DNA from 3 places in the Streptomyces sp. NBC_01142 genome. Region 1 is predicted to be linked to each of the others. Evidence: riboswitches for the same ligand, from Rfam matches in the RefSeq annotation. Region 1 holds a riboswitch; each other region holds the start of a gene.

Region 1 (10,512 bases):
AGCGACGAGAACGCCGAGAACGACGAGCACGAGGGGGCGGACCAGTGACCGACGCTGCCGTGACCATGGACTTCCATCCGCAGCCGACGGCCGGTACTGCCCGGCCCTGGGCGTTCCCGGCCCCCGAGCGCGGCGCGCTGGACAACGCGCTGACCGTGCTGCGCTGCCACCGCCCCGGCCAGCAGGTGGTGGCCGTCGAGATCTCCCTCGACGCCCCGCTCGATGCCGAGCCCGAGGACCTCGACGGCGTTGCCACGATCATGGCGCGCGCTCTGTCGGAGGGAACGGACAAGCACACGGCGGAGGAGTTCGCCGCCGAGCTGGAGCGCTGCGGCGCCACTCTCGACGCGCACGCCGACCACCCCGGTGTCCGTGTGTCGCTGGAGGTCCCGGTCTCCAGGCTGCCCAAGGCGCTCGGTCTGCTCGCCGAGGCACTGCGTGCGCCCGCCTTCGCCGACAACGAGATCGAGCGGCTCGTACGCAACCGGCTGGACGAGATCCCGCACGAGAGTGCCAACCCGGCCCGCCGGGCCGCCAAGCAGCTGTCCAAGGAGCTCTTCCCGGCCTCCCTGCGCATGTCGCGCCCCCGCCAAGGTTCGGAGGAGACCGTGGCGCGGATCGACGCCCCGGCCGTACGGGCCTTCTACGAGGCGCATGTCCGGCCCGCCACCGCCACCGCGGTGATCGTCGGCGATCTCACCGGCGTCGACCTGGACGCCGTGCTCGCCGACACCCTCGGCACCTGGACCGGCAACACCGCGGCGCCCCGCCCCGTACCGCCGATCACCGCCGACGACACCGGCCGTGTGGTGATCGTGGACCGGCCCGGCGCCGTACAGACGCAGCTGCTCATCGGCCGCACCGGCCCGGACCGCCACGACCGCGTCTGGCCGGCGCTGGTGCTGGGCACGTACTGCCTCGGCGGCACCCTCACCTCTCGGCTGGACCGCGTCCTGCGCGAGGAGAAGGGCTACACCTACGGCGTACGGGCCTTCGGCCAGGTGCTGCGTTCCGCCCCCGACGGGACGGGTGCCTCGATGCTCGCCATCAGCGGCTCCGTGGACACCCCCAACACCGGACCGGCACTGGACGACCTCTGGAAGGTGCTGCGCACCCTCGCGGCCGGGGGGCTCACCGACGCCGAGCGCGATGTCGCCGTGCAGAACCTGGTGGGCGTCGCCCCGCTGAAGTACGAGACGGCGGCATCCGTCGCGGCCACGCTCGCCGACCAGGTCGAGCAGTACCTCCCGGACGACTTCCAGGCCCAGATGTATGCACGCCTGGCAGAGACCGGCACGGTCGAGGCGACGGCCGCGGCCATCAGTGCCTTCCCGGTGGACCGTCTGGTGACGGTGCTCGTCGGCGACGCGTCGCAGATCGAGGAGCCGGTCAGGGCGCTGGGCATCGGCGAAGTGACCGTTGTCACAGGATGATTGATCGCCCCGGCGGTCGGCCGAAGCGGCGAACAACCTGAAGAAGCAAGCGGAACCCCGGCGTCAGGTGCGATGTCGGGGTTCCGTCTTATGTCCGCTTTGCGGGAGAGGTTGCCTGTCTGCCCTGTGGCGTGCGCTACAAAACGGCCTGTCTGTTTGGCGATTGAAAGACGGCCCGCCTAGCGTCGGTCCGGCTGTCCGCCAGTAGCCCGCCGCATCCGCGGCATCGGGCAGCCATCGCCGAGTCCCCGTCAGGCGCGAGCCTGGGGAGCCGGGGACCCATTCAGTCCCTGGGGTGAATCGGACGCCTTCGCACCCGTGCGGAGGGGCCCGTAGGAGACCTTCCTGCTCCGAACCCGTCAGCTAACCCGGTAGGCGAGAAGGAAGGAAAGGATCAGCCACTTCATGGCGTTCACCCGTGCCACCGGGAAGCACCGTGCCCCGAGCCGGATGTCGCGCAGGAGCGCGAACATCGCCGGCGTCGCGGCCCTCGCCACCACCGGCGTCATCGGAACCCTCGCTTCCCCGGCGCTGGCCGCCGACTCCGACGCCACCGGCGTCGAGGACACCGGCCTGACCCAGGTCGTGGCCGCCGACTCCCTCGCCGACCAGATAGCCGACCAGGCCGAGGCCCAGGAGCGGGAGGCCGCGCAGGCCGCCGCCAAGGCGAAGGCCGAGGCTGAGGCGAAGCGCAAGGCCGAGGCCCGCGCCAAGGAGGCCCGCGAGGCCAAGGAGCGCGCCGCCCGCGAGGCCGAGCGCAAGCGTCTGAACTCCTTCCAGCTCCCCGTCTCCGGTTCGCAGGTCACCACCGGCTACCAGGCCGGCGGCTCGCTCTGGTCCTCCGGCAGCCACTCCGGCGTGGACTTCCGTGCCCCGTCCGGCAGTTCGGTCGTGGCGGTCGGCTCCGGCACCGTCGTCGAGGCCGGCTGGGGCGGCTCGTACGGCAACAACATCGTGATCAAGATGAACGACGGCTCCTACACGCAGTACGGCCACCTCGCGTCCATCGGCGTCTCGGTCGGCCAGAGCGTCACCCCGGGCCAGCAGATCGGCGTCTCCGGCTCGACCGGCAACTCCACGGGCCCGCACCTCCACTTCGAGGCCAGGACCACCGCCGAGTACGGCTCCGACATCAACCCGGTCGCGTACCTGCGCGCGCACGGCGTCAGCGTCTGACCCGCTCCTGCCTGATGCGGAACCCGCGTGGTGCTGCACCCGCCTGATCCGCGCTCCGTGTGATCCTGCGTTCCGACCGAAGGCCCCGGCTCACCGCCGGGGCCTTCGGCGTGTGCGGCCCGCGGGCATCGGTGCTCCCGGCGCAGTCCTGGCCTGAAGATATCCGTGGATTCCGGTCTGCCATCGGAAAATCTGCCTCACTGCAATAGAGTTACCGAACAGGCATCAATGGGCTGCGTTTCGCGCGGATTAAAGCGGAGGTTCGGTCATGCGCATTCCCGCGCACTCGGTATGCACGGCGATTCGCGACGACATCGTCTCCGGTGTATTCGACCGCGGCAGTCGGCTCGCCGAGGAGCAGCTGGCCCGTCGCTACGGCGTCTCCCGGGTCCCCGTGCGTGAAGCCCTGCGCACCCTGGAGTCCGAGGGGTTCGTCACCACGCGCCGCCATGCCGGTGCCTGCGTCGCCGAACCCACCGAACAGGAGGCCGCCGACCTCCTGGAGATCCGGATGCTGCTGGAGCCGCTGGGAGCGGCCCGCGCCGCCCAGCGCCGTACCGAGGCGCATCTCAAAGTCCTGCGCGGCCTGGTCAGACTGGGGCAGGAACGCGCTCGCCGCGGTCAGGGCGAGGATCTGCGCTCCCTGGGTGCCTGGTTCCACGAGACGCTCGCCCAGGCCTCCGGCAGCCCCGGGCTGACCGCCCTGCTCACCCAGCTGCGGCACAAGATCGCCTGGATGTACGCCGTGGAGCAGCCCGCCCACCCGGTCGAGTCGTGGGCCGAGCACGGCGCGATCGTGGACGCCGTGGCGCGCGGCGACGGGGAACGGGCCCGGGCGCTGACGGCCCTGCATGCCGAACGGGCCGCCGCCGCCCACCGGCTGCGCCGCCAGGAGCGGGTGAGGACTTCGCAACATGCCGTACACACGGCGAGCGTCCGGCATTAACAGCCGCGCCGTATACAAAAGGGGAGATATTCGCGGGAGCTCTATTCTGCTGCCCGAATTCATTTGACAAGGCCATGGGCCGAGACTTCCCGGCCGTGGATTGGGACCCGGAAAAGAACAGAGCCGTGGTGCCCCGAATTCGGGACACCACGGCTCTGCCGGGGCTTAATCAATGAGCCGGATCAGACGGTCTCGGGAAGCTCGTCGAGCCCCTCGGCGACCAGCTTTGCCAGACGGTCCAGGGCGGCGTCGGCGCCGTCCCCGTCGGAGGCGAGCACGATCTCCTCGCCGCCCTGCGCGCCCAGGCCGAGCACCGCGAGCATGGAGGCGGCATTGACAGGGTTGCCGTCAGCCTTGGCGATCGTCACGGGGACGCCGGCGGCCGTGGCGGCACGGACGAAGATGGAGGCGGGGCGGGCGTGAAGGCCCTCGGCCCAGCCGACATTGACGCGGCGCTCAGCCATGGTGTTGCCCTTCAAGTCTTGGCACGTACTAGCGGTTGTCTAGACCAGTCTCTCATGTGGTGCGGCGTGCTCCATGCCGACCTCGGAGCCGCAGCTGTCCGGCCGTCGGCCCTCCTCAGAGTGCCCCGCACCAACGGCCCCCGCGACCGGTGACTCGGCCGTAGGCTTTCTCCCATGCAGCCTCCGCCGGAGCAGGATCAGCACCACGCCTACCCCGATCACTGGGAGGCGGACGTGGTGCTGCGCGACGGCGGCACCGCGCGCATCAGGCCCATCACCACCGAGGACGCGGAGCGGCTGGTCAGCTTCTACGAGCAGGTCTCGGACGAGTCCAAGTACTACCGGTTCTTCGCGCCCTACCCCCGGCTCTCCGCCAAGGACGTCCACCGCTTCACCCATCACGACTACGTGGACCGGGTGGGTCTTGCGGTCATGGTGGGCGGCGAGTTCATCGCCACCGTCCGCTACGACCGGATCAACGCACAGGGCCGGCCCGCCAGTGCCCCCGCCGACGAGGCCGAGGTCGCCTTCCTGGTCCAGGACGCCCACCAGGGGCGCGGCGTCGCCTCCACCCTGCTCGAGCACATCGCCGAGGTCGCCCGCGAGCGCGGCATCCGGCGCTTCGCCGCCGAGGTGCTGCCCGCCAACAACAAGATGATCAAGGTGTTCCGGGATGCGGGCTACACCCAGAAGCGCAGCTTCGAGGATGGCTCCGTCCATCTGACCCTCGATCTCGAACCGACCGCCGAGTCCCTCGCGGTCCAGCGCGGCCGCGAGCAGCGCGCGGAGGCCCGCTCCGTGCAGCGCCTCCTCGCTCCGGGTTCGGTCGCCGTCGTCGGCGTCGGCCGCGCACCCGGTGGCGTGGGCCGCACCGCGCTGCGCAACCTTCTCGAGGCAGGGTTCACCGGCCGTACGTACGCCGTGAACCGCGCCTTCGCCGAGGACCAGGGCGAGGTGGACGGCGTCCCGGCCTTCCGCTCGGTCGGGGAGATCGGGGAGGCGGTCGACCTCGCGGTCGTCGCCGTCCCGGCCGACCGGGTGCCGGAAGCGGTGGCCGACTGCGGCGAGCACGGCGTCCAGGGCCTGGTCGTCCTCACCGCCGGATACGCCGAGAGCGGCGCCGCGGGCCGGGAACGCCAGCGCGACCTGGTGCGGCAGGCACGCTCGTACGGGATGCGGATCATCGGACCGAACTCCTTCGGCATCATCAGCACCTCGGACACCGTCCGCCTCAACGCATCCCTCGCCCCCGAGTCCCCGGCACGCGGCCGCATCGGTCTGTTCACCCAGTCCGGCGCGATCGGCATCGCCCTGCTGTCGGGCCTGCACCGGCGTGGCGCCGGCCTGTCGTCCTTCATCTCGTCGGGTAACCGCGCGGATGTGTCCGGCAATGACTTCCTGCAGTACTGGTACGAGGACCCGGACACCGATGTTGTCCTGCTGTACCTCGAATCGATCGGCAATCCACGCAAGTTCACCCGCCTCGCCCGGCGTACGGCGGCGGTGAAGCCGGTCGTCGTGGTGAAGGGGGCCCGGCACAGCGGCAGCACGCCTCCCGGGCACGCGGTGCCGGTGACCCGTATCCCCGACGCCACGGTCGGGGCCCTGCTCCGCCAGGCGGGCGTGATCCGGGTCGACACCGTCACCGAACTCGTCGACGTGGGCCTGCTGCTGGCCGGCCAGCCCCTGCCCGCAGGCCCGCGCGTGGCGATCCTCGGCAACTCCGAGTCCCTCGGCCTCCTCACATACGACGCCTGTCTCGCGGAGGGCCTGCGTCCGCGGCCGCCCCGCGACCTCACGACGGCCGCGACGCCCGCGGACTTCCGCGCCGCCCTCGCCGATGCCCTGCGGGACGACGGCTGCGACGCGGTGGTGGTGACGGCGATCCCGTGGGTCGGCGAGAACGGCGTCACGGAATCAGGTGACGGCGAGGTGCTGGCGGCGTCCCTGCACGAGGCGGCCATGGCGTCCCCCGCCAAGCCGGTGGCGGTGGTCCATGTGGAGATCGGGGGGCTGGCCGAAGCCCTGGCGGCAGCGTCGAGCACGGTGACGCGGACCACCGAGGACGGAGGCACACGGGCCACCGCGCACGCGGTCGCTGCGGCCCCCCACACCGTCGCCGGGACCTCGGCCCCCCACACCGTCGCCGGGGCCGGGGCCCCGCACACCGCCACGCCGCTTCCGACCGCCCCCACCCGTCGCCCGCCGGCTCCGACCGCATCCCCCGTTTCGGCAGCCGACCGCTACGCGGCCCCGGCCCCCGCGACGGGTCCCCACCCGGCCCGTATCCCTGCCTACCCCGCCGCCGAGCGTGCCGTCCGCGCTCTGTCCGAAGCCGTGAAGTACGCCCAGTGGCGCCGGCAGGCCGCCGAGCCCGGAAAGGTCCCCGAGTACGAGAACATCGACGAGACCGGGGCCGCCGCCCAGATCGACGCCCTCATCGCCGAGGTCACCGACCCCCGAGGCATCACCCTCGACCCCGCCGCCGCCCACGAGCTCCTGGGCCGGTACGGCATCTCCGTACGGCCTGCCCTGCCCGCGCCCGGCCCCGACGCCGCCGTGGAAGCCGCCGACCGCCTCGGCTACCCCGTCGCCCTCAAGACCACCGCCCCGCATCTGCGCCACCGCGCCGACCTCGGCGGCGTACGGCTGGATCTGGCCAACGAGCCCCAACTGCGTCAGGCGTACCGGGAGTTGACCGATGTCCTCGGCAAGCCCGAGGAGCTCCAGCCCGTCGTCCAGGCGATGGCCCCGCGCGGCGTGGACACCGTCGTACGCGCCGCCATCGATCCCGCTGTCGGCGCCGTGCTCTCCTTCGGGCTGGCCGGCGCGGCCTCCGAGCTGCTCGGCGACACCGCGCACCGCCTCGTCCCCGCCACCGACCGTGATGCCGCCGAGCTGATCAGGTCCATCCGGACAGCGCCGCTGCTCTTCGGCTGGCGAGGCTCCGCGCCCGTCGACACCCCGGCCCTCGAAGAGCTGCTGCTGCGCGTGTCACGATTGGTCGACGACCATCCGGAAGTGGTCGCGATCAGCCTCGAACCGGTCGTTGTCGCTCAGTCCGGCCTCTCCGTACTCGGCGCATCCGTGCGGCTCGCGCCCCCGCCCGCCCGCACCGACCTGGGACCCCGCAGACTCCCCAGCTACTGAGCGCTCGCCACGCCCGAGGCCCCGTAGGATGGACCGCATGGCGAAGACCGGTACGACGACCCAGGGGCTGCGCGCGGCGATCGAGCGCAGCGGCTACTACCCGGCCCTCGTGGCCGAAGCGGTGGAGGCCGCTGTCGGAGGCGAGCAGATCGCGTCGTACCTGGTGCACCAGGAGACCACCTTCGACGCGAACGAGGTGCGCCGCCATGTCACCGTCCTCGTTCTGACGGTCAACCGCTTCATCGTCAGCCACACCGACGAGCAGGCCGCCGACTCCAGCTCCCCGACGCCGTACGCCACCACCTCCACGGAATCGGTCAAGCTTGGCCGGATCTCCTCGGTCGTGGTCAGCCGCGTGGTCGCCAACCCGGAGTCGTACACCCCCGGCACCCTGCCCCGCGAGGTCGTCCTGACCATCGGCTGGGGTGCCGTCTCCCGCCTCGACCTGGAGCCCGCCGCCTGCGGCGACCCGAACTGCGAGGCGGACCACGGCTACACCGGCAACTCCACCGCCGACGATCTGAGCCTGCGCGTCAGCGAGGCCGGTGACGGCCCGGACACGGTCCGCCAGACCCTCACCTTCGCCCAGGCGCTCTCCGAAGCCACGGCAGCCACGCGCTGATGGCCCAGCCTGCAATCTGGCCGGACGACCCCGTTCCGCTCGCCCTCGACACCGCGCCCGTCCCCGAGTACGGCACGGGATCGCTCGCCGATCTGCTACCGACGCTCGCCGCCGGCCAGGGCGTACCGGGGCTCACGCAGAGCATCCCCGAGCTGACCCCCGCCGACCGGAACTGCGTCTTCCTGATCGACGGCCTCGGCTGGGAGCAGATCAAGGCCCACCCGGACGAGGCCCCGTACCTCACCTCGCTGCTGGCCACCTCGCGCGGCGGCACGGGACGGCCCATCACCGCGGGCTTCCCCGCCACCACCGCCACCTCGCTGGCCTCCGTCGGCACCGGTATGCCGCCCGGCGCACACGGCCTGCCCGGCTACACCGCGCGCAATCCGGAGACCGGCGAGCTGATGAACCAGCTGCGCTGGAAGCCGTGGACCTCCCCGCGGGTGTGGCAGCCGTACCCCACGGTCTTCCAGCTCGCCGACGAAGCGGGTGTGCACACCGCGCAGGTGTCCTCGCCGACCTTCGAGCACACCCCGCTCACCAAGATCGCACTCAGCGGCGGCAGTTTCCTGGGCCGGCTCTCCGGCGAGGAGCGCATGGATCTGGCCGCCGAGCAACTGGCCGCGGGGGACCGGTCGCTGGTCTACACGTACTACAGCGACGTCGACGGCAAGGGCCACCGCTTCGGTGTGGACTCCGACGCCTGGCGCGGCCAGCTGATGTACGTCGACCGGCTGGCGCAGCGGCTCGCCGAGCAACTTCCGCCCCGCGCCGCCCTGTACGTCACCGCGGACCACGGAATGATCGACATTCCCTTCGACGAGCAGTCGCGCATCGACTTCGACGAGGACTGGGAGCTGCGCGCCGGAGTCGCCCTGCTGGGCGGCGAGGGCCGGGCCCGCCACGTCTATGCCGTCCCCGGCGCGGAGGCCGATGTGCTCACCGTCTGGCGCGAGGTGCTGGGTGAGCAGTTCTGGGTGGCGAGCCGGGACGAGGCGATCGCGGCCGGCTGGTTCGGCGCCCGGGTGGACGAGCGGGTGTACGCACGGATCGGCGATGTCGTCGCCGCCGCCTGTGACGACGTCGTGATCACCGCATCCGTCAACGAGCCGCACGAGTCGGTGATGGTCGGGATGCACGGCTCCATGACTCCTGTGGAGCAGCTCGTCCCGCTCCTCGAAGTACGCTCGTAACCTCTCCCCACGCTGATCCGAAAGGCCGTCACTTCCTCATGCCCGAGCTGGTGTTCTTCTCCGGAACGATGGACTGCGGAAAGAGCACCCTGGCGCTCCAGATCGGGCACAACCGGTCGGCGAGGGGCCTGCAGGGTGTGATCTTCACGCGCGACGACCGGGCGGGGGAGGGAAAGCTTTCCTCACGCCTCGGTCTGGTGACCGAGGCGGTCGAGGCGGCTCCCGGTATGGATCTGTACGGGTACCTGGTGGACCAGATGTCGCAGGGCTCCAAGGTCGACTACGTGATCGTCGACGAGGCGCAGTTCCTCGCGCACGAGCAGATCGATCAGCTGGCGCGCATCGTGGACGACCTGGACCTGGACGTCTTCGCCTTCGGCATCACCACGGACTTCCGCACCAAGCTCTTCCCGGGCTCGCAGCGGCTGATCGAGCTGGCGGACCGGGTCGAGACGCTCCAGGTGGAGGCGATGTGCTGGTGCGGCGCCCGAGCCACTCACAACGCGCGCACGGCGGGTGGCGTGATGGTCGTGGAGGGCGAGCAGGTCGTCGTCGGTGACGTGGACCGTCCGGCCGAGGAGGTCGGGTATGAGGTGCTGTGCCGACGGCATCACCGGAGACGGATGACGAGTGCGGCGGCTCAGGCGGGGGCGTTGTCGCCTGATGTGCTGCCGGTCGCCTCCGCCTGACGTCCGCCTGCGACGAAGGCGAGTTCCGATGTGATGGGTGGACCTTGCGGGCCACTTGATGGCGATCGACTGCCGTCTGCTGGATCTTGCTGATGGTCGGTGAGATGCTCGCCCATGGCCGACTTGGCGAATCCAAGTCTGTGGTGCTGAACCCGAGCCGTCTCGCGCTTGTGGCATTCATTGCGTGGAGGGTTTCGCCCCCGAGTCCTTCACCGGCGGAGCGGCGGCTACGCACAGCTTCCGATCATCCAGCCCCCGACACCCTCACATGAGCAGCGGTGTCACGGTCTCCTCAGCTGGGACGAGGGCGCTCAGTCTCTGGTCAGGGAGATCCTCCCCGCGTGCAAACGTTCGTCTCCGCCGTCGAAGTAGGCGCGGTCGCCGGAGACGGTGAGGAGCGGGTCCGTGCCGGTGGTCAGGGGGGCGTCTCCCAGGGATGTGCCGGTGCGGGGGTCCAGGGCCTGCAGGGTACCGGCGTCGCTGAAGTGGACCGCGCCGCCGGTGAGTACAGGTGGCGAGGCTGCGCCAGTCGTTCCGTGTTCCCACAGCCGTTTGCCGGAGTTGGCGGTGAACGCGTACACGCGGCCAGGGTTTTCGTCGGAGTCGAATCGGTCCTTGACGCTGGCGTAGACGACGCCGTCGGAGACGAGGGGCGGGTCGGTCCATTCCGCGTCTTCGGATTCCGACCGGTACTTCCAGCGCACTTCGCCGTTTGTTGCGTCTGCGGCGTAGAACGTGCCCTCCTCACTGCCGAAGTAGACGGTGCTCCCGGCGACCGAGAGGGAGGTCACTTTGCCTCTGTTGCTGCCGCCGGTCTTGATCCGCCACAGCTGGTCGCC
Region 2 (10,512 bases), on a different contig from region 1:
TCGTTCACGCTGCGGGTGTGCGGTCCGAAGGGGAAGCTGCGGGCGACGGCGTCGCCGGCGCACACGGCCCCCACGGTGATCAGCGCGGCGAGGGCAGCGGCTCGGCCGCGCGCGGATTCCAGAGTCGACATGATGACTCGAATATGCCAGCGCCGATCGCGAAAACAGCCTGGAGAAAGTCCAGTTCACGCAAAAGTCGCCCACGCGTCATGTGGTGAATCCATGAGCGACATTCGCGTCGGTTGTTGTACTAGCGTGCTGATCTCGATAGTTGTTCCGTGCTTCAATGAAGAGGAGATCATTGGCCGCTTCCATGAGCATGTGACCCAGGAGCTCGCCCTGCTCGGGCAGGAATTCGAGCTGGTCTATGTGGACGACGGAAGCCAGGACCGGACGCTCCCCCTTCTCCAGGAGATCGCCGAGGCCGACTCCCGTACCCGCTATGTCTCCTTCAGCCGCAACTTCGGCAAGGAGGCGGCGATGCTCGCCGGCCTCCAGCATGCCGAGGGCGACGCGGTGGTCATCATGGACGCCGACCTCCAGCATCCGCCGGAACTCGTCCGGCGCATGCTCCTCCTGCATGAGGAGGGCTTCGACCAGGTCATCGCCCGGCGCACCCGCAAGGGCGACCGGGTCACCCGCACCCTCACCGCCCGCGCCTACTACTGGCTGATCAACCGCCTCGTCGACGTCGAACTCGTCGACGGCGTGGGCGATTTCCGGCTGCTGTCGCGCCGCACCGTGGACGCGATCCTCGAACTCACCGAGTACAACCGGTTCTCCAAGGGCCTCTTCGCCTGGGTCGGATTCCGCACCACCACATTCGAGTACGAAAACGCCGTACGTGAGCAGGGCCGCTCCAAATGGAGCTTCGGCAAACTGCTCAACTACGGGCTCGACGGGCTGCTCTCCTTCAACAACAAGCCGCTCCGGGCCGCTCTCTACCTCGGAATGCTGCTGCTCGCCGTAGCCATGGCATACGCGGCCTGGATTGTCGGTGTCGCCCTGGTGAACGGTGTGGACACCCCCGGGTATGTCACGCTTCTGGTGACGGTCATCGCGCTCGCCGGCGTACAGATGGTGATGCTCGGGGTGGTCGGCGAGTACGTCGGCCGTATCTACTACGAGGTGAAGCGACGGCCGCACTTCCTGGTGAAGGCGACCAACGTCGGCCTTCCACTGCAGGGAGGGGAGCCGCACACACGCACGGGGGAGCTCGTAAGACGATGACGGTCCAGGTCCAGATGCTCAGATTCGCCCTGGTGGGGGTGGTGAACACCGGGACGTACTACGGGCTGTATCTGGCCCTGCTGACCTGGCTGCGGATGCCGTACGTCGCGGCGCACGTCCTCGCCTTCACGCTCAGCATGGTCGGGTCCTTCTTTCTGACCTCGTACTTCACGTACCGGACCCGGCCGACGTGGCGCAAGTTCCTGCTGTTCCCGCTCACCAATGCCGCGAACTTCGCCGTCACCACCAGCGGGGTCTACCTGCTGGTGGACGTGTGGCAGGTCGGCAGCCGCTACGCGCCGCTGATCGCGGCCGCCGCGGCCATCCCGGTGACCTTCGTCGTCTCACGGATGATCATGTTGCGCCCCGAACGGACCCGCCCGGGAACGGGCCGCGGACCGGGCAGCGGCTCGCACACGGAGAAGCCCGGGGCAAAGGCGCCCGCATCTGCGACCTCCGCATCTGCGGCCTCCGCATCTGCGGCCTCCGCATCTGCGACTTCCGCGGAATCGTTGGTCGAACCAGTGGCCCAGACCCCTGGGACTGCCTAACATCGATCACCGCAGGGTCTTGTGCACCGTCGCACAATCACGCCGGGAGGCTCCTTTGCACCGCCGCCGTCGCACCGCGCTCACCGTCTCCGCCGCGCTTCTCGTCGCCGCTCCCCTCCTCGCCGCCTGCGGCAGTGAAGCTCACCCGGGGGCCGCCGCCGTCGTCGGCGGGCAGCGGATCGAGGTGTCCACCGTCCAGGCGAAGGTGGCGGACGTACGCGCTGCCCAGGAGCGTTCCCCGCAGGCCGCCCAGCTGATCAAGGACAGCGGCCGGCTCGGCCGCGCCAAGCTCTACGACCTCATCGTCGACCAGGTCGTGCAGAAGGCCGCGGACGACGCCGGCGTCAAGGTCAGCCGCAAGGACATCCAGGACGGGCGCGCCGCCCTCGCGCAGCAGTCCGGCGGAGAGGACCAGCTCGCCGCCATGTATCTGCAGCAGCGGGGTGTCGCTCCGGACCAGCTCGACGATGTCGTACGCCGCGACGTCCTGGTCGCCAAGCTCGCCACCGCGCTCGGCGCGACCAACAGTCCCGAGGGCCAGCAGAAGCTGAACGAGGCCTTCACCGCCGCCGCCAGGTCGCTCGACATCGACGTCAACCCGCGCTTCGGCACCTGGGACGACCAGAAGCTGGAGCTCGGCAGCTACAAGGCCCCGTGGATCACCCAGGTGACCAAGGAGCAGGAGCCCGTCGAGGCGGGTGCGTAGCGCAGGGTAGTTTCGACGGGTGAGTACAGAAGCACCCGCCGCCGGCCGCATCGTTCTGCTGACCGCCAGCCATCGCGTCGCACCCGGACTGCTGTCCTGGCCCGCATGGCAGACGCTGCACGCCGCGGACCGGGTGGTGTGCGCCGACGAGGCGCACCCCCAGCTGCCGTATCTGCGCGAGGCAGGCATCACCGTGGAGCACACCGCGCTCACCGCCGAGGAGCTGGTGGACGCCTGTGCCGGGAGTACCTCCCGGGCCGGGGGCGCCGGGGCCGAGGGCCCTGGGGAAGGGCGGACCATCGTGGTTCTGCCCTCCGGCGAGGGCGACCGGGCCCTGACCGACGGGCTGGCCCGGCTGGCCGGCTCCGGCCGGGTGCAGATGCCGGACCTGGAACTGCTGCCCGGCTCGTACGACCTGCCCGGCGCCCGTCTCCTCGACCTCGTCCAGGTCATGGACCGGATCAGGCGCGAGTGCCCCTGGTCCTCGCAGCAGACGCACGAGGGACTCGCCAAGTACGGCATCGAGGAGGCGTACGAACTCGTCGAGGCCATCGAGGACGGCGACCGCGACGAGCTGCGCGAGGAGCTCGGGGACGTACTCCTGCAGGTCGTCTTTCATGCGGCCATCGCGCAGGAGGACGAGGCCGAGCCGTTCTCCATCGACGACGTCGCCGGGACGATCGTCGAGAAGCTGATCCACCGCCACCCGCATGTCTTCGGCGACGCGACCGCCGAGACACCGGAGGAGGTCCGGGAGCACTGGCTCCGTACGAAGGCGATCGAGAAGCAGCGCGACTCGGTGACCGACGGCATCCCGCTCGGCCAGCCCGGCCTCGCGCTGGCGGCCAAGCTGGCTTCGCGGGTACGGACGGCGGGCCTCGAGGTGCCGCTGCCCGCCGGCGAGGGCATCGGGTACGCCCTGCTCGCACTCGCCGTCCGCGCGGAGGCGAACGGCGAGGACCCGGAGGCCGCCCTGCGCGCCGCCGCCCGCGCCTACCGGGACGCGGTCCGTGCCGCCGAGGGGCAGGAGTGAGCGCTCGGCCGGAGCTGTTCACCTGGGAGTTCGCCACCGATCCGTATCCGGCGTACGCCTGGCTGCGCGAGCACGAGCCGGTGCACAGAGCGACACTGCCCAGCGGGGTCGAGGCATGGCTGGTGACGCGGTACGCCGATGCCAGGCAGGCTCTCGCCGACCAGCGGCTGTCGAAGAATCCGGCGCACCACGCCGAGCCCGCGCACGCCAGGGGGAAGACGGGAATCCCGGGCGAGCGCAAGGCGGAGCTGATGACGCATCTGCTGAACATCGACCCGCCCGACCACACGCGGCTGCGGCGGCTCGTGTCGAAGGCGTTCACCCCGCGCCGGGTCGCCGAATTCGCCCCGCGGGTGCAGGAGTTGACCGACCGGCTCATCGATGGATTCATCGAGAAGGGGGAGGCTGACCTGATTCACGAGTTCGCGTTCCCGCTCCCCATCTATGCCATCTGCGACATGCTCGGTGTCCCGCGCGAGGACCAGGACGACTTCCGCGACTGGGCGGGCATGATGATCCGTCACGGTGGCGGGCCGCGCGGCGGAGTTGCCCGCTCGGTGAAGAAGATGCGCGGCTATCTCGCGGAGTTGATCCACCGGAAGCGGGTGGAGCCGGGTGACGACCTGATCTCCGGGCTGATCCGCGCCAGTGACCACGGCGAGCACCTCACCGAGAACGAGGCCGCGGCGATGGCCTTCATCCTTCTCTTCGCGGGCTTCGAGACGACGGTCAATCTCATCGGCAACGGGGTCTACGCGCTGCTGCGCAACCCGCAGCAGCGCGAGCGGCTCCAGGCCTCCCTGGCAAAGGGGGAGAGCGGTCTACTCGCCACCGGTGTCGAGGAGTTGCTGCGCTACGACGGGCCCGTGGAGCTCGCGACCTGGCGGTTCGCGACCGAGCCGCTCACGCTCGGCGGGGAGCGGATCGCGGCGGGCGATCCCGTACTGGTCGTCCTCGCGGCCGCGGACCGGGACCCGGAGCGCTTCACCGCTCCGGACACCCTCGATCTCTCCCGGCGCGACAACCAGCATCTGGGGTACGGGCACGGCATCCACTACTGCCTCGGCGCGCCGCTCGCGCGACTGGAGGGACAGACCGCACTCGCGACGCTGCTCAGCAGAATGCCGGACTTGAGGCTTGCGGGCGATCCGGCCGATTTGCGGTGGCGTGGGGGGCTCATTATGCGTGGATTGCGCACGCTGCCGGTGGAGTTCACCCCTTCGCGCATCTGACGTATATCTGACGCTGCGTCAAAACTGTGACTTCCGCGTGATCTCCGCTGTATCGACTTGTGACTCGCGTTCGATGCGGCTACCTTCACCGTCGTCTCGGCAGTTACGCGAAAGGCAACCGCATGCGCTCCGGCAATGGCCGTCATCGTCGTCCCCGCCAGGCTCCGGCCCTCGTCGTCGCGGCAGGGGTGACGGGATCGGCCATCGCGATCCCGCTGCTCGGCGCGACCTCGGCGTCCGCCGCCGACGCCTCCATGTGGGACCGCGTCGCGGAGTGCGAGAGCGGCGGCATGTGGAGTGCCGACCTTGGCAACGGGTACTACGGCGGGCTGCAGTTCTCGCAGGAGACCTGGCAGAGCTTCGGCGGTACGACGTACGCGCCCCGAGCCGATCTCGCCAGCCGCTCCCAGCAGATAGCGGTCGCGGAGAAGATCCTCGCCGCGCAGGGCCCCGAGGCGTGGCCCAGCTGCTCGCCGATCGCCGGGCTGACGGACGACGGTGCCGACACCGGCGTCGACCCGGGCGGCCTGCCGTCGGATGGGCAGAGCACTCCGGCGAAGCCGTCCGCCCCCGCCGGGTCGGCCACACCCGAGAAGGCCACCGAGCCCTCCGGGTCCGCTGAGCCGTCGACCGAGCCCTCGCCCGCCGGGTCGGACACGCCCAAGAAGGCCACCGAGCCGGCCAGGCCCGCCGAGTCGGCCGCACCCGACTCCGCCGAGGCGGGCACGGATGCCGGCAGCGGCAAGCACCGCGGCGGGCCCGCCCCGGAGAAGGTCGAGCCGGGCAATACGGACAATGAGCGCGAAACGGGTCGTCATGCCTCGCGAGGTGACGGTCCGGCGCGTGACACGGCCGGCGTCGCGGACGTCGATCCCGGCGAGTACACCGTCCGCCCCGGCGACAGTCTCTGGGCCATCGCCGACGAGCGTGAGGTGCCCGGCGGCTGGTCCGCGATCTACGAGGCGAACGAGCAGGCCCTCGGTGCGGATCCCGACCTCATCCTCCCTGGCCAGAGCCTCGATCTGGACCTGAAGTAGCGGCAGTTCGCGGTCTTATGTCCGGTTCTGTGTAAGTGAGACAAGGGTCTCTTTGCCCCAACTGGTGCAGCTTGCCCGGCGGAACCGCTGCTTCCGCCCCTCACCTGCGGAAACGAGAGTTCCCCGAGTGGCGAGATGGGTGTTTTCTCCCCGATGTTCCTCTTTTGAACATCGGGGAGCGCTGTGTTTACGGTCGGAACCGCTCGCCACCGCGGGCACCACTGACCGTCACGCCGAATCCTGCCGTCGGTCGGGGGGAGTACTCGTCGCTCAGAGCGCCGAAGGCAGGAGCGGGGGACCCAAGGTAAGCGCCGGACCCGGCCGTTGAGGATGAACGGCCGATCACGGCTTGGGGTGAAGCTGCGCGCTGGACGCGCGGCCGGGCAACTCACTTGGCCCGAACCCGACAGCTCACCTCGTAGGCGTCGGTGAGGAGAAGTTCCATGCTGCGTTTCAGCAATGGCAAGCACCGTCGCCCGACCGTTTTCCATCGCGCTTCCCGTATCGCCGCGCTCGCCGGTGTCGCCGGTGCGGCCGTGGCCGCCCCGCTGCTCGGCGCGACCTCCGCCTCCGCCGCGACCACGTCCGAGTGGGACCAGGTCGCCCAGTGCGAGGCCGGCGGCAACTGGTCCATCAACACCGGCAACGGCTACTACGGCGGCCTGCAGTTCTCGTCCTCCACCTGGGCCGCGTACGGCGGCACCGCCTACGCCGCGTCGGCCGACCAGGCCTCCAAGTCCCAGCAGATCGCGGTCGCCGAGAAGGTCCTGGCCGGCCAGGGCAAGGGTGCCTGGCCGAGCTGTGGCGTGGGCCTGTCCAACGCCGCCAACGACGGCGGCTCCGCCGAGCCGTCCCAGGCCCCGGCCCCGGCTCCCGCCCCGGAGCGCGCCGAGGCCCCGACCACCCGCTCCGAGCGCGCCGAGGCCCCCGCCCCGGCCGCGAAGCCCGCCGCCAAGGGCTTCGAGAAGGGCGACGGCGAGTACAAGGTCAAGGCCGGCGACACCCTCGGCACGATCGCCGAGGAGAAGAAGGTCGAGGGCGGCTGGAAGAAGCTGTTCGACCTGAACAAGGACATCGTCGACGACGCCGACGTGATCTACCCGGGCCAGCAGCTCCACCTGAGCTGACCCCCGGGCCCCAGAGCCCCCCGGTCCGGCGCCTATTCCCCCGTACGCGCCGGGCCGGGGTTTTGCCTGTCAGCGGCACGCGAACCCATTACCGGCAGGTAGGTTCGGTGCGCTTTCTCCCGTACGCGGCTGTTCATGCGCTTTTTCGTCCCAGGGGGCGGGCATCGGCCGGCTGATGTCCCGGAGCCGGTTAGGCTCTTGCCGCAAGGCCAATGAGACCCTGCACCTCATAGCGTCACATCCCATAAGGAGATGCTCGTGCCGTCCATCGACGTCGTCGTAGCCCGGGAAATCCTGGACTCCCGAGGCAACCCCACGGTCGAGGTCGAGGTTGGCCTCGACGACGGCAGCACGGGTCGTGCTGCTGTTCCCTCCGGCGCCTCCACCGGTGCGTTCGAGGCTCTCGAGCTCCGCGACGGTGACCAGAACCGCTACCTCGGCAAGGGTGTCGAGAAGGCCGTCCTCGCCGTCATCGAGCAGATCGGCCCGGAGCTCGTCGGCTACGACGCCACCGAGCAGCGCCTGATCGACCAGGCGATGTTCGACCTGGACGCCACCCCGGACAAGTCCTCCCTCGGCGCCAACGCCATCCTCGGCGTCTCCCTCGCCGTGGCGCACGCCGCCTCCGAGGCCTCCGACCTGCCGCTCTTCCGCTACCTCGGCGGCCCGAACGCGCACCTGCTGCCCGTTCCGATGATGAATATCCTCAACGGTGGGTCGCACGCCGACTCCAACGTGGACATCCAGGAGTTCATGATCGCGCCGATCGGCGCGGAGTCCTTCTCCGAGGCCCTGCGCTGGGGCGCCGAGGTCTACCACACCCTCAAGTCCGTCCTGAAGACCAAGGGTCTGTCCACCGGTCTCGGTGACGAGGGCGGCTTCGCGCCGAACCTCGACTCCAACCGCGCCGCCCTGGACCTCATCCTCGAGGCCATCAAGCAGGCCGGTTACGTCCCGGGCAAGGACATCGCGCTCGCGCTCGACGTCGCCGCGTCCGAGTTCTACAAGGACGGCTCGTACGAGTTCGAGGGCAAGTCCCGCTCGGCCGCCGAGATGACCGAGTACTACGAGGAGCTCGTCGCGGCGTACCCGCTCGTCTCCATCGAGGACCCGCTCTTCGAGGACGACTGGGCCGGCTGGAAGGTCCTCACCGACAAGCTGGGCACCAAGGTCCAGATCGTCGGCGACGACCTCTTCGTCACCAACCCGGAGCGTCTGGCCCGCGGCATCGAGGACGGCGCCGCCAACGCGCTGCTCGTCAAGGTCAACCAGATCGGCTCGCTGACCGAGACCCTGGACGCCGTGGAGCTCGCGCAGCGCAGCGGCTTCAAGTGCATGATGTCCCACCGCTCCGGCGAGACCGAGGACGTCACCATCGCCGACCTGGCCGTCGCCACCAACTGCGGCCAGATCAAGACCGGCGCCCCGGCCCGCTCCGAGCGCGTCGCCAAGTACAACCAGCTGCTGCGCATCGAGGAGATCCTCGACGACGCCGCGGTGTACGCCGGGCGCAGCGCCTTCCCCCGGTTTCGCTCGTCGAACTGATTGAGCGGGGCAAGGGCTGAGCGCTAGCCAGTCGTACGTACGTCCCCGGCCGCGGTCCCGTACCGTGTCCGGGGACGTACGCGCGTAATGGGAGGGCGAGACCATGGCACGCAGAGGGGACCGGGACCGGTTCTCCACAGCGACCAGCCTGCGGCTGCTCGGTGAGCAGACCGCCGCCCGCGTCTACCGTTCCCAGAACCGCCGGCAGGCCCGCCGCTCCCGGCTCACCGGCCGGGCGGCCTTCCTTGCGCTGATCGTCTGCTCCCTGGTTGTCGCGCTCGCGTATCCGATGCGTCAGTACGTCTCCCAGCGTGCCGACATCGCCGACCAGGAGCGCCGCATCGACGAGGCCCGGGAGGTGGTGGAGCAGCTCCGGGACGAGAAGGCGCGCCTCCAGGACGACATGTACATCCAGCGGCTGGCCCGTGAGCACCTCCATCTCGTGCATCCGGGGGAGACCGGCTACATCATGATCGGCTCCGAGGCCGCCGAGAGGCGCCGTTCCGAAGAGGGGGCGGCGGACCGCCCCTGGTACTCGAACGTCTGGGACGGCGTCGACAAGGCCGACCGCAAGCAGCACCCGTAACCCCGAGCACCACCCGTGGCGCACGTAGCCCCCGTTGAACCGCAGATCCGCAGGATCCGCAGAACCCCAGAGCAGCAGAAGCGAACAAGGCAGGCATGGAAACCCCTCCTCCCACCACCGACCCGACCGAGCCGACCGACGCGGACATCGCCGCGTTCAAGGAGCAGCTCGGCCGCCCGCCGCGCGGTCTGCGCGCGATCGCGCATCGCTGCCCGTGCGGACAGCCGGATGTCGTCGAGACCGCTCCGCGCCTCCCCGACGGCACCCCGTTCCCGACGCTGTACTACCTGACCTGCCCGCGGGCGGCGTCGGCGATCGGCACGCTCGAGGCGAACGGCGTCATGAAGGAGATGACCGAGCGTCTGGCGAACGACCCGGAGCTGGCCGCCGCGTACCGCGCCGCTCACGAGGACTACATCGCGCGCCGCGACGCCATCGAGGTGCTGCAGGGCTTCCCCAGTGCGGGCGGCATGCCCGACCGCGTGAAGTGCCTGCATGTTCTCGTCGGCCACTCGCTGGCGGCCGGCCCGGGCGTCAATCCGCTGGGCGACGAGGCGATCGCCATGCTCCCCGAGTGGTGGAGCAAGGGGCCGTGCGTGACTCCGTGCGCGAGCGTCGGGGAAAACGCAAAAGAAGACGCAGAAGACGCAGCAGAAGACCTGGGACAAGGGGACAAGCAGTGACCCGGGTCGCCGCGATCGACTGCGGTACGAACTCCATCCGCCTCCTCGTCGCCGATGCCCACCCCGATACGGGGGAGCTGGTCGACCTCGACCGGCGGATGACCATCGTCCGGCTGGGCCAGGGCGTGGACCGGACCGGGAGGCTCGCGCCCGAGGCGCTGGAGCGGACCTTCGCGGCATGCCGTGAGTACGCCGCCGTGATCAAGGAGCACGGCGCGGAGAAGCTCCGCTTCGTGGCCACCTCCGCCTCGCGCGACGCCGAGAACAGGGACGAGTTCGTGCGCGGGGTGCTGGGCATCCTGGGTGTCGAGCCCGAGGTGATCACCGGGGAGCAGGAGGCGGAGTTCTCCTTCACCGGCGCCACCAGGGAGCTCACCGGGCGCACCGATCTGCCCCAGCCGTACCTGGTGGTGGACATCGGCGGCGGCTCGACGGAGTTCGTCGTCGGCGAGGAGCACGTCAGGGCCGCGCGGTCCGTGGACATCGGCTGTGTACGGCTGACGGAGCGGCACGCGCCGAGCAGCCCGGCGACCCCGGCGCAGATCTCCGCGATACGCGCCGACGTCGAGGCGGCGCTCGATCTGGCCGAGCAGACGGTGCCGATCGACGAGGCGCGGACGCTGGTCGGGCTCGCGGGTTCGGTGACCACGGTGGCCGGGATCGCGCTCGGCCTGGACGCGTACGACTCGGCGGCGATCCATCACGCGCGGATCTCCTACGAGCAGGTCCAGGACGTCACCGGCATGCTGCTGAACTCCACCCACGACGAGCGCGCGGCGATC
Region 3 (10,512 bases), 1.0 Mb from region 1:
TACATCCCGCTCGGCGGCGCCAAGGGCGGTATCGACTGCGACCCGCAGGACCCGCGGGCGTACGGGATCCTGGTCCGCTTCCTGCGTGCCGTGCGCCCGTACGTCGAGACCATGTGGACCACCGGCGAAGACCTCGGCCTCTCCCAGGACATCGTCGACAGGGCTGCCGCCGAAGCCGGTCTGGCCTCGCCCGTCCAGGCGGTCTACCCGCTGCTCGACGACGAGGCGGCAGCGCGCCGACGGCTCGCGGACGCCTTCGCCGTCGAGGTGGACGGCATCGGGCTCGACGAGCTCGTCGGCGGCTGCGGCGTCGCCGAGTCGGTCCTGGTGGCGCTCGACCGGGCGGAAATGGCGTACGAGGGAACGCGGGTCTCCGTCCAGGGCCTTGGCACGATGGGCGGGGCGACCGCCCGGTTCCTCGCCCGCGCCGGACTCAAGATCGTCGCCGTCGCCGATGTCAAGGGCACTGTCGCGAACCCGGCCGGGCTCGATGTCGATGCGCTGCTCGCGGCCCGTGACTCGTACGGGACCGTCGACCGCGCCGCCCTGCGGCACGACGATGTGGAGCTCGCGGGCGACGCCTGGCTGTCGGTCGACGCGGAGGTGCTGGTGCCGGCTGCCGTCTCGTACGCCGTGGACACCGTCAATCAGGCGCAGATCACGGCCCGTTGGATCGTCGAGGCGGCCAACATGCCGGTCCTGCCGGAGGCGGAAAAGTTGCTCGCCCGTCGCGGCACCACCGTCCTGCCGGACGTCGTCGTCAACTCCGGTACGAACGCGTGGTGGTGGTGGACCCTGTTCGGGGACATCGGCGCCGACGCGGACGAGGCGTTCACGTACACCCGTCGTTCCATGCGCGCGCTGATCGGTCAGATGCTGGCCCGCGCGGAGGCGGACGGGACGACTCCGCGGGCCGCCGCACACGCGATCGTCGCCGACCGTCTTCCGGCCATCACCGAGCGGTTCGGCTGGTACCGATGACGGCGTCGTGCGACGTCCACGGGGTGAAGACCCGGGAACGGACCTGCTGAACTTCCGCCCGGGCGGCCCCTTCCTGCGTCTCGCCCAGCAGAGGGCCGGTATCCAAGATCGCTGTGTAGGGTGACGACGTGACAAGAGTGCGGTTGAGCGTGGCGGAGCGGCGTGAGGAGCTTTTGAGCGCTGCCGTCGAACAGATCGAGGCCCGAGGTGTGGCCGCCGTGCGGATCGCCGACGTCGCGTCGGCCCTCGGGGTGAGCAACGCCCTGGTGCTCTACCACTTTTCGACCAAGGAGAAGCTCGTCGCGGCCGCGTTCACCTACGCCGCCGACGGCGACCTCGCACATCTGCGCAAACTGCTGGGCCGCCGCACCTCCGCCCTGCGCCGACTGCGTACCGCGGTCCGCTGGTACGCGCCGACGGGGCATGCCAAAGGCTGGCGGCTGTGGATCGAGGGCTGGGCGGCCGCGCTGCGCGAGCCGGCCCTGCGGGAGGTCGCCCGCGATCTCGACCAGCAGTGGAAGGCCGCGCTGACCGAGGTCATCGCGGAGGGCGCGGCGGCGGGTGAGTTCCGCTGCGAGGATCCGGCGTCCGTTGCCTGGCGGCTGACGGCCTTTCTGGACGGGCTGGCCGTGCAGATGACTTCGTACGCGGGGTCACTGTCGCGCGCCGCGATGCTGGAGTGGACCGACGACGCGCTCGCCCGCGAACTCGGCCTCGACCGCGCCGCGCTCACCGCTGCCGCACGCTGAACGGCCCCCGGGATCCCACCCGCACCCCCATACTGGGTAACTGTGTCTCAGCAGCCGCAACATCAGCAGACGGACCATCTCCCTCACGGGGTGCTGGTCATCGGGGGCAGTGGGGTGGACTCGGTCGTCCGGGTCGACTCCCTGCCGGTTCCGCTCGCCGACTCCGTCGGGGTGGGCCCGATCCGCGAATGGCCCGGCCACACCGGTGGCAACGTGGCCCTGGGCTGCCGGGCCCTCGGGCTGAATGTCACCTTCCTCGACTACATCGGCGACGACTGGCCCGGTCGGCAGGTCCGTGAGCATCTCGCCGCGGGCGGCGTGGACTTCGAGCCGCTCATCTCCCCGGCCGGGACGCGGCGCGCGGTCAATCTCGTCGACTCCTCGGGGCGCCGGATGTCCTTCTACGACGCCCGCGATCCCGCGGACCTGCGGATGCCGCGGGACTTCTATCTCCCTCATCTGCGGCGTACCCGCCACGTACATCTCTCGATCACGAACTTCACCCGGTTCCTCTACGACGACATCGAGGCGCTGGGCGTCCCGGTCTCCACCGATCTGCACGACTGGGACGGACTGGCCGACCACCACCGGGAGTTCGCGCTCCGCTCGGACCTGGTCTTCCTCAGCGCGGCGGGCGCGGGCGAGCGCATAGCGTCGGTGATGCGGGAGATCCTGCGCGAGGGGCGGGCGCAGGCGGTGGTGGCGACGGCGGGCGCGGGCGGCTCGTATCTCCTCACCCGCGACGGCAGCAGCACCCCGCGCCCCATCCCGGCGACCGCTCCGCCGGCCCCGGTGGTCGACTCCAACGGCGCGGGCGACGCCTACGTCTGCGGCTTTCTGTACGGCAGGCTGTCCGGCCTCGGCCTGGAGGAGAGCGCCCGCCTCGGCGCGGTGGCGGGTGCGTATGCCTGTACGGGAGAGGGCAGTACGCCGATCGGCCAGGCCGAGCTGTTGTCGGCCGCCGGGGCCTGACGCGCTGGTTCGTACGCCTCGCTCCGCTTCGACCGCCCCGGGGCCGGGCCGTGCGCCCGGTCAGCGGGACAGGTCTGCCGCACCCCGCACGCCGGCTGTCACAGGGGCAGCAGGTTCGGGCGCTTGGCCTCGACATGGTCGCCGGAGCTCTCGCCGCGCAGCCGGCGCCCGATCCACGGCACGAGATGTTCGCGCGCCCACTGGATGTCGTCGCGACGCACGTCGAGCGCGCCGCGCGGCGGCTGGGGCGGCCACGGCTGGTCGGGGTCGGCCGGCACGTCGAGCCCGAGTACCTGGGCGGCGCGCAGCGCGATCCGAGTGTGGCCCTCGGGTGACAGATGCAGCCGGTCGCTGTCCCAAGCACGCCTGTCCTGCACGGACTTGAGCGACCACAGATCGAGGACGGGGCAGTCGTAGCGGTCGGCGATGGACCGTACATGCGCGGTAAATGTCGCGATCTTGCCGCGCAGATGGCGCAGGACCGGCACTCCGCGCGTGTCGAAGCCGGTGGTCACCATGACGGTGCCGACCGCACCGGCGAGGTCGGCGACCGCCCGTTCGAAGCGCTCCGCGACGTCGTCGGGGTCGCTGCCGGGCCGGATGATGTCGTTGCCGCCCGCGCAGAACGTCACCAGATCCGGGGCGAGTTCCCTTGCCCTGGGGACCTGTTCCTCGACGATCTGGTCGAGAAGACGGCCGCGTACCGCGAGATTGGCGTACCTGAAGGTGTGCTCCGGCATGCGGTCGTCGAGCAGGACCGCGAAACGGTCCGCCCAGCCGACGTACATCCCATCGGGGCCCGGGTCTCCGACACCTTCGGTGAAACTGTCACCAATCGCCGCGTACGACCCGAATATGCCATTTTTCCCTGTTCTCGAATCGTCTGCCACAAGACCACATCTTTCCCTTATGGATGTGACCTACGCGACCGTAAGGAGGGGTTGACGAGGGGTGATCTATACCACCGGTCAAGTTTCGACCAACCCGGAATACGACGACTCCCCTCGCACCACGGGACGGCGGCGCGAGGGGAGAAGTCGTCAGCGCAGAGCGGTGACCAGACGTCAGAGAGGTGAGCAGACGTCAGATGGACACGCCGTGCTGGCGCAGGTAGGCAAGCGGGTCGACGTCCGATCCGTAGCTGGGACCGGTGCGGATCTCGAAGTGCAGGTGCGGGCCGCTGGAGTTTCCGGTGGAGCCGGAGAGGCCGATCTGCTGGCCGCCGGTCACGCTCTCGCCGGAGGAGACAGAGAGGGAGGAGAGGTGGGCGTACTGCGAGTAGCTGCCGTCGCTGTGCTGGATGACGACCTCGTTGCCGTAGGAGCCACCCCAGCCGGCGGAGACCACGGTGCCCGCACCGACGGACTTGACGCTGGTGCCGGAGGCCGCGGCGAAGTCGACACCGGTGTGATAGCCGCTGGACCACATGGCGCCGGAGGCACGGTAGGCGGTGCTGATGCTCGCGCCGTCGACGGGGGCGGTGAAGCCTGAGCCGCGCGCGGCACCGCTGCCGGAGTCATTGGACGAGGGCTGCGGCGCGGACGACGAGGCCGAGTCCGCGGCGGAGTTGGGCGAGGACTTGGCCTTCTTCTCCGAACGGGGCTTCGGCTCGGGCTTCGACTCGGGCTTCGATTCGGCCTTCGGCTCGGCCCTCTCCGGGGCCTTGGCCTTCGACTTCGCACCGATCGTGATCTTGAGGCCGGGGTGGATCAGCGAGGGGTCGTCACCGACGACCTCACGGTTGTCCTGGTACAGCTTCTGCCAGCCGCCGCGGACGTCGTGCTCGTCGGCGATCTTCGACAGGAAGTCGCCGGAGACGACGGAGTAGACGGTGGGGGCGGCGTTCTTCTGCGCCGCGGGTGCCGCGGCGGCACTGGAGGCGGAGGAGAAGGAGGAGGCGGTCACGGCCTTCTCCGGCGCGGCGGCGGGCGTCGTGCTGCCTGCCGCGTGGGCGCCGGTGGCACCGATGAGCGGAAGTGCGATGGCGGCGCCACCCGTACCTGCGGCGACGAATCCGCGGGTGATCGGGTTGGACTTGGGACGGCGGTGCTTACCCTTTGCGGGCATGGCGCATTCCTCTCCGGCGCCGGCGAGGTGAGCTGTCGGGTTCGGGCTGGAGATGCCCGGTCGCGCTGCTGCACGACTTCACCCCAAGCCGCTCCGGAACTCCGGAATCGGCGTACTACCTGGGTCCCCCGCTCCTGCCACACGTGGGTGGGTTCGAATTCCGGTCGGCGGCAGGATGAGGCGGTCCGTCCGGATTGACGGTGACCGTAAGCGAGTCGGTCGGGCGGGTACAAGCCATCACATTCGCGGGCCAATGATCCCTGTGACATGTCCGCAGAATTCCGGTCACCCTCCGTGGACTCAGCAGCCCAACTTTCCCCCTGACAACGGAATTCGCCTCCACAGAATCACCACACACCGTCACGGATATGATCCTGCTCACGAGCCAGGCCCCATCTCCCTTGTAGATGGGGCACGTTATGTCGAATCGTCCAATACGGACAGAAGCATCATTTAATGACGTTCACCCCCACTTGCCACCCGAAGCCTCAATACCTGCTATGACCGCAGGAATTCACCGGGGCGGTCATCCGGTTCGACCATGACCTCCCCTCCGTACGGGCAAGGACCCCGACCTCAAAATCGGACAAACCGCCACGAATCACCCTTCACTGCCTCCCTGTCGGGCAGCCGGCGGCAGCAGCCCGCGGGTGACGTCGGTCACCGTCGCGACGAGCCTGTACGGCCGTCCTCGGGACGACCCGCGGAAGCCTTCTGGCCGTCGTGGCGAATGCGGTATCGCCGAGGGCAAATCCAGCCGGGCGTTTTCCGCGTACATGCCGACCACCGGGGCCGGTGGCGACCGGATTGCTCATCGGCGCCGGGAAAATCTCGGTGGGCGCCGGACGCGGAAGTCGCCGCAATTCCTTGGAGCGGGATACGCCCGGTTCCCTGCTGCGAAGAATGCCGGTGACGGCCCGGGCCCGGTCAGCGGCGCCGCAGCCGGATCACGGTGGCGTCCATGTCACCTTTCAGCCCGGTGTGCAGTCCGTGGTGCAGCAGTACGGCTCCGCGGTGGACGGCTTTGGTGTCCAGGCATTCGTACGCCGCCGAGGGATCGATTCCGCGCTTCCTAATGTTGTTGTCAAGCAGCCGGTGTCACTGGGGGTGCGACCTGGTAGCACCGTCGGTCGCGGATCAGGGCCCATAGGACGTTGACGCGTCGGCGGGCGAGGGCGAGCACGGCCTGGACGTGTTTCTTCCCCTCGGCGCGTTTGCGGTCGTAGAACTTCCGGGAGTTGGGATCGCATCGGATGCTGACCAGCGCGGAGGTGTAGAACACCCGCTGCAATCGCCGGTGGTATGCCATGGGCCGGTGGAGATTGCCGCTGACCTTGCCCGAGTCACGCGGCGCGGGAGCGACACCGGCGAAGGCCGCCAGGGCGTCCGGGGAGTCGAACTCGTCGAGGCTGCCGCCGATGGCGGCGAGGAACTCCGCACCGAGCACGGTGCCGATGCCCGGAACACTTTGGACTATGTCGGCGAGTTCGTGCTCGCGAAACCGGCCCTCGATGAGCTTGTCCATCTCGGAGATCTGCTCGTTGAGGGTCATCACCTCCTCGGCCAGGGTGTGGACCAGCCTGGCGATGGTCTTCTCCCCTGGGATCGAGGTGTGCTGGCGCTCGGCGGCCCCGACCGCCGCCTCGGCCAGGGCCCTCGCGTTACGGACCTTGCGGTTGGCCAGCCACTTGGTCAGCCGCGAGGTGCCGGTGCGGCGGATCGCGGCCGGGGTCTGGTAGCCCGTCAGCAGCTTGAGCGGTCCGGCGTTGGTCACGTCCAGGGCCCGTTCCAGGGCCGGGAACATGCTCATCAGGGTGCCGCGAAGGCGGTTGACCACGCGGGTGCGGTCCTCGACAAGGTCGGCACGGCGTCCAGTCAGCAGCTTGAGCTCGATGGCGGCTTCGTCGCCGGGGCGGATGGGCCGCAGGTCGCGGCGCATCCTGGCCTGGTCGGCGATCACGTAGGCGTCGCGGGCATCGGTCTTGCCCTCACCGCGGTAGCCGTCGGAGGCCCGGTTGACCAGGCGGCCGGGGATGTAGAGGACCTCCTGGCCGTGGCTGACCAGCAGGGCCAGCAGCAGCGCGGGCTCGCCCCCGGTCATGTCGATGGCCCAGGTGACCTGACGGCCGTCGGCCAGGTCGAGGACGTCACCGATCAGCTTCAGCAGCTCGGGCTCGTCGTTGGCGACCCGCCGCGAGAGCAATGTCTTGCTGTCGGCGTCCATCGCAAGGCCGTGATGATGGCCCTTGCCGCTGTCGATGCCCACCCATATCCGGCTCATCGCGCTCCTGCCATGCGTATTCGTACGGTTCGTACCACGGACGACCTCGCCGGCATTGCTCTACTCAGCGACTTGTTCGCACTTCCTAATCGGCGGCCGAGTCGTCGTGGGGCGCCGGGCGGCGAAGCGAGGGAAGCCACCGTCGGCAGCAGCCTGATAGCCACACCCGACACCCCTGGGTGTCCTCACCCTACGAATGGGAGGACCAACCCGATCAAGAAGGTAGAGCAGCCTGAGCCTCGGCGGCTGCTCTCCGTAGTGCTGCGCCTGGAGCCAGGCCAGAACCACGGTCTCGTCCCCGAGCAGGTACTGCACGGCACTGAGCCCGCCCTCGGGCGCCCGCAGCCGGTGCAGCTCGCCGTGCTGAACGAGGGGCCTGATCTTCTTGTAGAGATCCACCCAGCCGCGCGCCTCGGCGAGCTCCTCCTCGCTCCACTCCGCAAGATCGCCGCCGACCCCGAGCACTCCTGCCATCGCGCTGACAAAGCGGAATCGCAGGGTGCTGACGCGGCCATTGAGCTGGAGGTTGGGACTGTCGGTGACCCATGCCGCCATGACCCGGGCCGGGTGCAGCTGCGTGAAGCCGTCCTGGATGGCGAGCCGGTCCAGCGGATCGGTGTTGTCGGAGGTCCACACCTGGTCGGTCCGGGAGAGGATCCCGAGGTCGATCCGGCCGCCGCCGCCCGAGCAGGATTCGAAGGCGACACCGGGATGCGCGGCCCGCAGCCGGTCCAGCAGCGCGTACAGCCCATGCACATGCGCGACCCACAGCTTCTGCGGATACTCCTCGCCGGGCCAGCCGGCGTCCGTGAAGCAGCGGTTGAAGTCCCATTTCACATAGTCGATGGGCGCGCTGCTCAGCAGCCCGTCCAACTGCTCCCAGAGGTAGACCTGTACGTCCTCGCGGGCAAGGTTCAGCACGAGCTGGTTGCGGAACTCGGTCCGCGCCCGCCCCGGATGGTGCTGCACCCAGTCCGGGTGGGCGCGGTACAGCTCACTGTCGGCGTTGACCATCTCCGGCTCGACCCAGATCCCGAACTGCATCCCCAGCGCGTGCACTTCGCCGACGAGCGGCGTGAGGCCGCGCGGGAAACGCTCGGCACTGGGGGTCCAGTCGCCGAGTCCGGCTCGGTCGCTGGTCCGCTGCCCGAACCAGGCGTCGTCCACCACGAAGAGCTCGACGCCCATGGCCGCGGCCCGCCGGGCGAGTTCCCGCTGCTGCTCCTCGGAGATGTCGAAGCCGGTGGCCTCCCAGGAATTGTAGAGCACCGGCCGCCCGGCCCGGGCGTCCGGGATCACATGGGCCAGCTGCCAGGCGTGCCAGGCCCGGCTGGCCCCGCCGAAGCCTCCTTCGCTCCACAGCCCGGCAAAGACGGGTGAGGTGTACGACTCACCGGGCGCGAGGCGCAGCAGCCCGGAGTCGTCGTAGCCGGCTCCGCCGGTGATCTGCACCAGTCCGTCGGGCAGCTGCTGTACGGCGATCCGCCACGATCCGGACCAGCCCAGGGCGCAGCCGTAGACCTCGCCCCGCTCCTCCGTGGCTCCGTCCGGGTCCAGCGCGACCCAGGGCAGATGCTGGTGTCCGGTGTGCCCGCGACGGCTGCTCAGCACCTTCTCGCCGTAGGTCAGCTCCGACCGTACGAGCAGGGACTCGGCCGCCCACCGGCCGTGCAGCTGGCTCAGCCGCCAGCGATCGCGCCGGGGCAGCGTCCATGCGGCGGCATCGGCGCGCAGCAGCTCCAGGGCGGGACCGTCCCCTTCATGGGCGACGGTGACCCAGCGCTCGATGACATCGGCGTCGGCGCGCATCCGGTGGTGCAGGGTGAGGCCGAGGCCGTGCGCGGCGTCGGTGAAGCGGAGCCGCAGCTCGTCGCCGTCCACCACGGCGTCGCCGAAGGTCCACTCGGTGCCGCGGACCGTCTCCGTACGGACGGACAGGGACGGCCTGACAAAGCGCGGCCCGCCCTCGACCGGATACTCCTCGTGCCCGTCGAGCTGCGACTCGAACGGCCAGTAGGGCGGCGGGCCCTGGGCCGCGAGCGCCTCCGCGTCAACCCCGCGGATCCGTGGACCCCAGTGAAGATGCAGTAGCTCGTCGGCACCTGTAAGACAAAAGGCATAACTGCTTGCGGATCCGGAGAGAACCCACATACGACCGTTGCCAACGCTCTCAATCATCCCGACCTCTCAGATTCTCACAGATCCGCACAGGCCCGCACATCATCCGCCGTCAACCGCCGCGGGGACAACGCCCTTGCGGGCAGTGGCCGAGATGATTGCCGTACGAATCGATGTCGTATCGTCGAGAACACGCCATCGTCGGCGAGCAGCGCCGGCGGCCGTCCTTCTTCAGGAGCCCTCGTGACGCAGCAGCTGCCGCAGGTCCCGTCGACAGAGCCCGAGCTGACCGGAGTTCGCAACTTCCGTGACGTGGGCGGTCTGCCGACTGCGGACGGCCGGCGGGTGCGGTACGGCAGGCTCTTCCGCAGTGGCCATCTCGCGCACGCGACCGAGAGCGACGCCACGTTCCTCGCCGCCCTCGGCCTGCACACCATCTTCGACTTCCGCAATGCCGCCGACCAGAAGCTGGAAGGGCCCGACGTCGAGCTGCCCGGCGTACGGAATGTGAACCTGCCGCTCACCGATCCGGCGGAGGGCGCCGAGTTCTGGAAGATGGTCCGGGACGGCGATCTCGACCAGCTGAAGTCGATACTGTCGGACGGCAAGGGGGCCGGCCGGATGTCGGCGTCGTACCGGACGATCATCAAGCACCGCACCGCCGAGCACAGCAGCGTCCTGCACGCCCTCGCCGAGGACAGCGTCCCGGCGCTGATGCACTGCGCGGCCGGCAAGGACCGCGCGGGGCTTTCCATCGCGGTGTCCCTGCTCGCGGTCGGCGTCGAGCGCGACGCCATCGAGGCGGACTATCTCAAGTCCAATGACCCGCACCGCCGTTACGTGGTCCGCCGCAACGACAACTCCCCGGCGGGGATGTCACCCGAAGTGATGGAGTTGCTGAGCCCGCTCTTCGACGCGCGTGCCGAGTACCTGGCCGCGGCCTTCGAGACGATCGAACAGACCTGGGGCACCACCGAGCGCTACCTCACCGAGGGCCTGAAGGTCAGCCCGCAGACCCGCGAGCGGCTGCGCGAGCGCCTTCTCGACGAGGTGTGAGACCAGCGTGAGAGAGGCGTGAGACAGGCGTGAGCGGGGCGCTGGACGGCTACTGGTTCTGGCCGCCCAGCAGGAACAGCAGATAGAGAAACCCGGCGAACAGATGGCCCGCCACCAGATAGGCGAAGAGCCGGATGACCAGCCCCCGGGGAAACTTCTTCTCCTCGTCGTGTTCGGACACAGCAGTCCTCATTTCTGATCTCAGGTGTGCGGGTGGAGGTCGGGGCTCTGCAGCAGCGTGTGAACGAACAGCAGCTCGGCCCCGTCGCGCGTGGCCGCCGCGATGCG

Evidence for each region. Region 1 has a riboswitch for cyclic di-AMP ahead of OG883_RS08035 (M23 family metallopeptidase). Riboswitches for the same ligand answer to the same signal wherever they lie in the genome.
Region 2: it holds a riboswitch for cyclic di-AMP, as region 1 does, so the genes downstream of both, OG883_RS27905 (transglycosylase family protein) here and OG883_RS08035 (M23 family metallopeptidase) in region 1, are expected to answer to the same signal.
Region 3: it holds a riboswitch for cyclic di-AMP, as region 1 does, so the genes downstream of both, OG883_RS12495 (M23 family metallopeptidase) here and OG883_RS08035 (M23 family metallopeptidase) in region 1, are expected to answer to the same signal.

What each region holds. Positions count from the first base shown of each region.
Region 1 is NZ_JAPEOR010000001.1:1,733,693-1,744,204, forward strand. It holds gene OG883_RS08025 (pitrilysin family protein) at 1-48, shown strand, start outside; gene OG883_RS08030 (pitrilysin family protein) at 45-1,433, shown strand; cyclic di-AMP (ydaO/yuaA leader) riboswitch at 1,662-1,826, shown strand; gene OG883_RS08035 (M23 family metallopeptidase) at 1,839-2,609, shown strand; gene OG883_RS08040 (GntR family transcriptional regulator) at 2,878-3,555, shown strand; gene OG883_RS08045 (HPr family phosphocarrier protein) at 3,738-4,019, opposite strand; gene OG883_RS08050 (GNAT family N-acetyltransferase) at 4,194-7,169, shown strand; gene OG883_RS08055 (DUF5998 family protein) at 7,207-7,791, shown strand; gene OG883_RS08060 (alkaline phosphatase family protein) at 7,791-8,984, shown strand; gene OG883_RS08065 (thymidine kinase) at 9,023-9,673, shown strand; gene OG883_RS08070 (serine/threonine-protein kinase) at 9,985-10,512, opposite strand, start outside.
Region 2 is NZ_JAPEOR010000002.1:2,305,670-2,316,181, reverse strand. It holds gene OG883_RS27940 (YfhO family protein) at 1-131, opposite strand, end outside; gene OG883_RS27935 (glycosyltransferase family 2 protein) at 256-1,230, shown strand; partial or broken gene OG883_RS27930 (GtrA family protein) at 1,227-1,601, shown strand; gene OG883_RS27925 (SurA N-terminal domain-containing protein) at 1,837-2,487, shown strand; gene OG883_RS27920 (nucleoside triphosphate pyrophosphohydrolase) at 2,507-3,520, shown strand; gene OG883_RS27915 (cytochrome P450) at 3,517-4,752, shown strand; gene OG883_RS27910 (transglycosylase family protein) at 4,875-5,789, shown strand; cyclic di-AMP (ydaO/yuaA leader) riboswitch at 6,056-6,229, shown strand; gene OG883_RS27905 (transglycosylase family protein) at 6,233-6,916, shown strand; gene eno (phosphopyruvate hydratase) at 7,169-8,461, shown strand; gene OG883_RS27895 (septum formation initiator family protein) at 8,565-9,047, shown strand; gene OG883_RS27890 (DUF501 domain-containing protein) at 9,143-9,730, shown strand; gene OG883_RS27885 (Ppx/GppA phosphatase family protein) at 9,727-10,512, shown strand, end outside.
Region 3 is NZ_JAPEOR010000001.1:2,734,490-2,745,001, reverse strand. It holds gene OG883_RS12515 (Glu/Leu/Phe/Val dehydrogenase dimerization domain-containing protein) at 1-981, shown strand, start outside; gene OG883_RS12510 (TetR/AcrR family transcriptional regulator) at 1,110-1,730, shown strand; gene OG883_RS12505 (carbohydrate kinase family protein) at 1,824-2,702, shown strand; gene OG883_RS12500 (SGNH/GDSL hydrolase family protein) at 2,801-3,592, opposite strand; gene OG883_RS12495 (M23 family metallopeptidase) at 3,786-4,769, opposite strand; cyclic di-AMP (ydaO/yuaA leader) riboswitch at 4,774-4,929, opposite strand; gene OG883_RS12490 (GH36 C-terminal domain-containing protein) at 5,697-5,846, opposite strand; gene OG883_RS12485 (IS110 family transposase) at 5,854-7,050, opposite strand; gene OG883_RS12480 (alpha-galactosidase) at 7,111-9,228, opposite strand; gene OG883_RS12475 (tyrosine-protein phosphatase) at 9,412-10,224, shown strand; gene OG883_RS12470 (DUF6126 family protein) at 10,274-10,417, opposite strand; gene OG883_RS12465 (XRE family transcriptional regulator) at 10,426-10,512, opposite strand, start outside.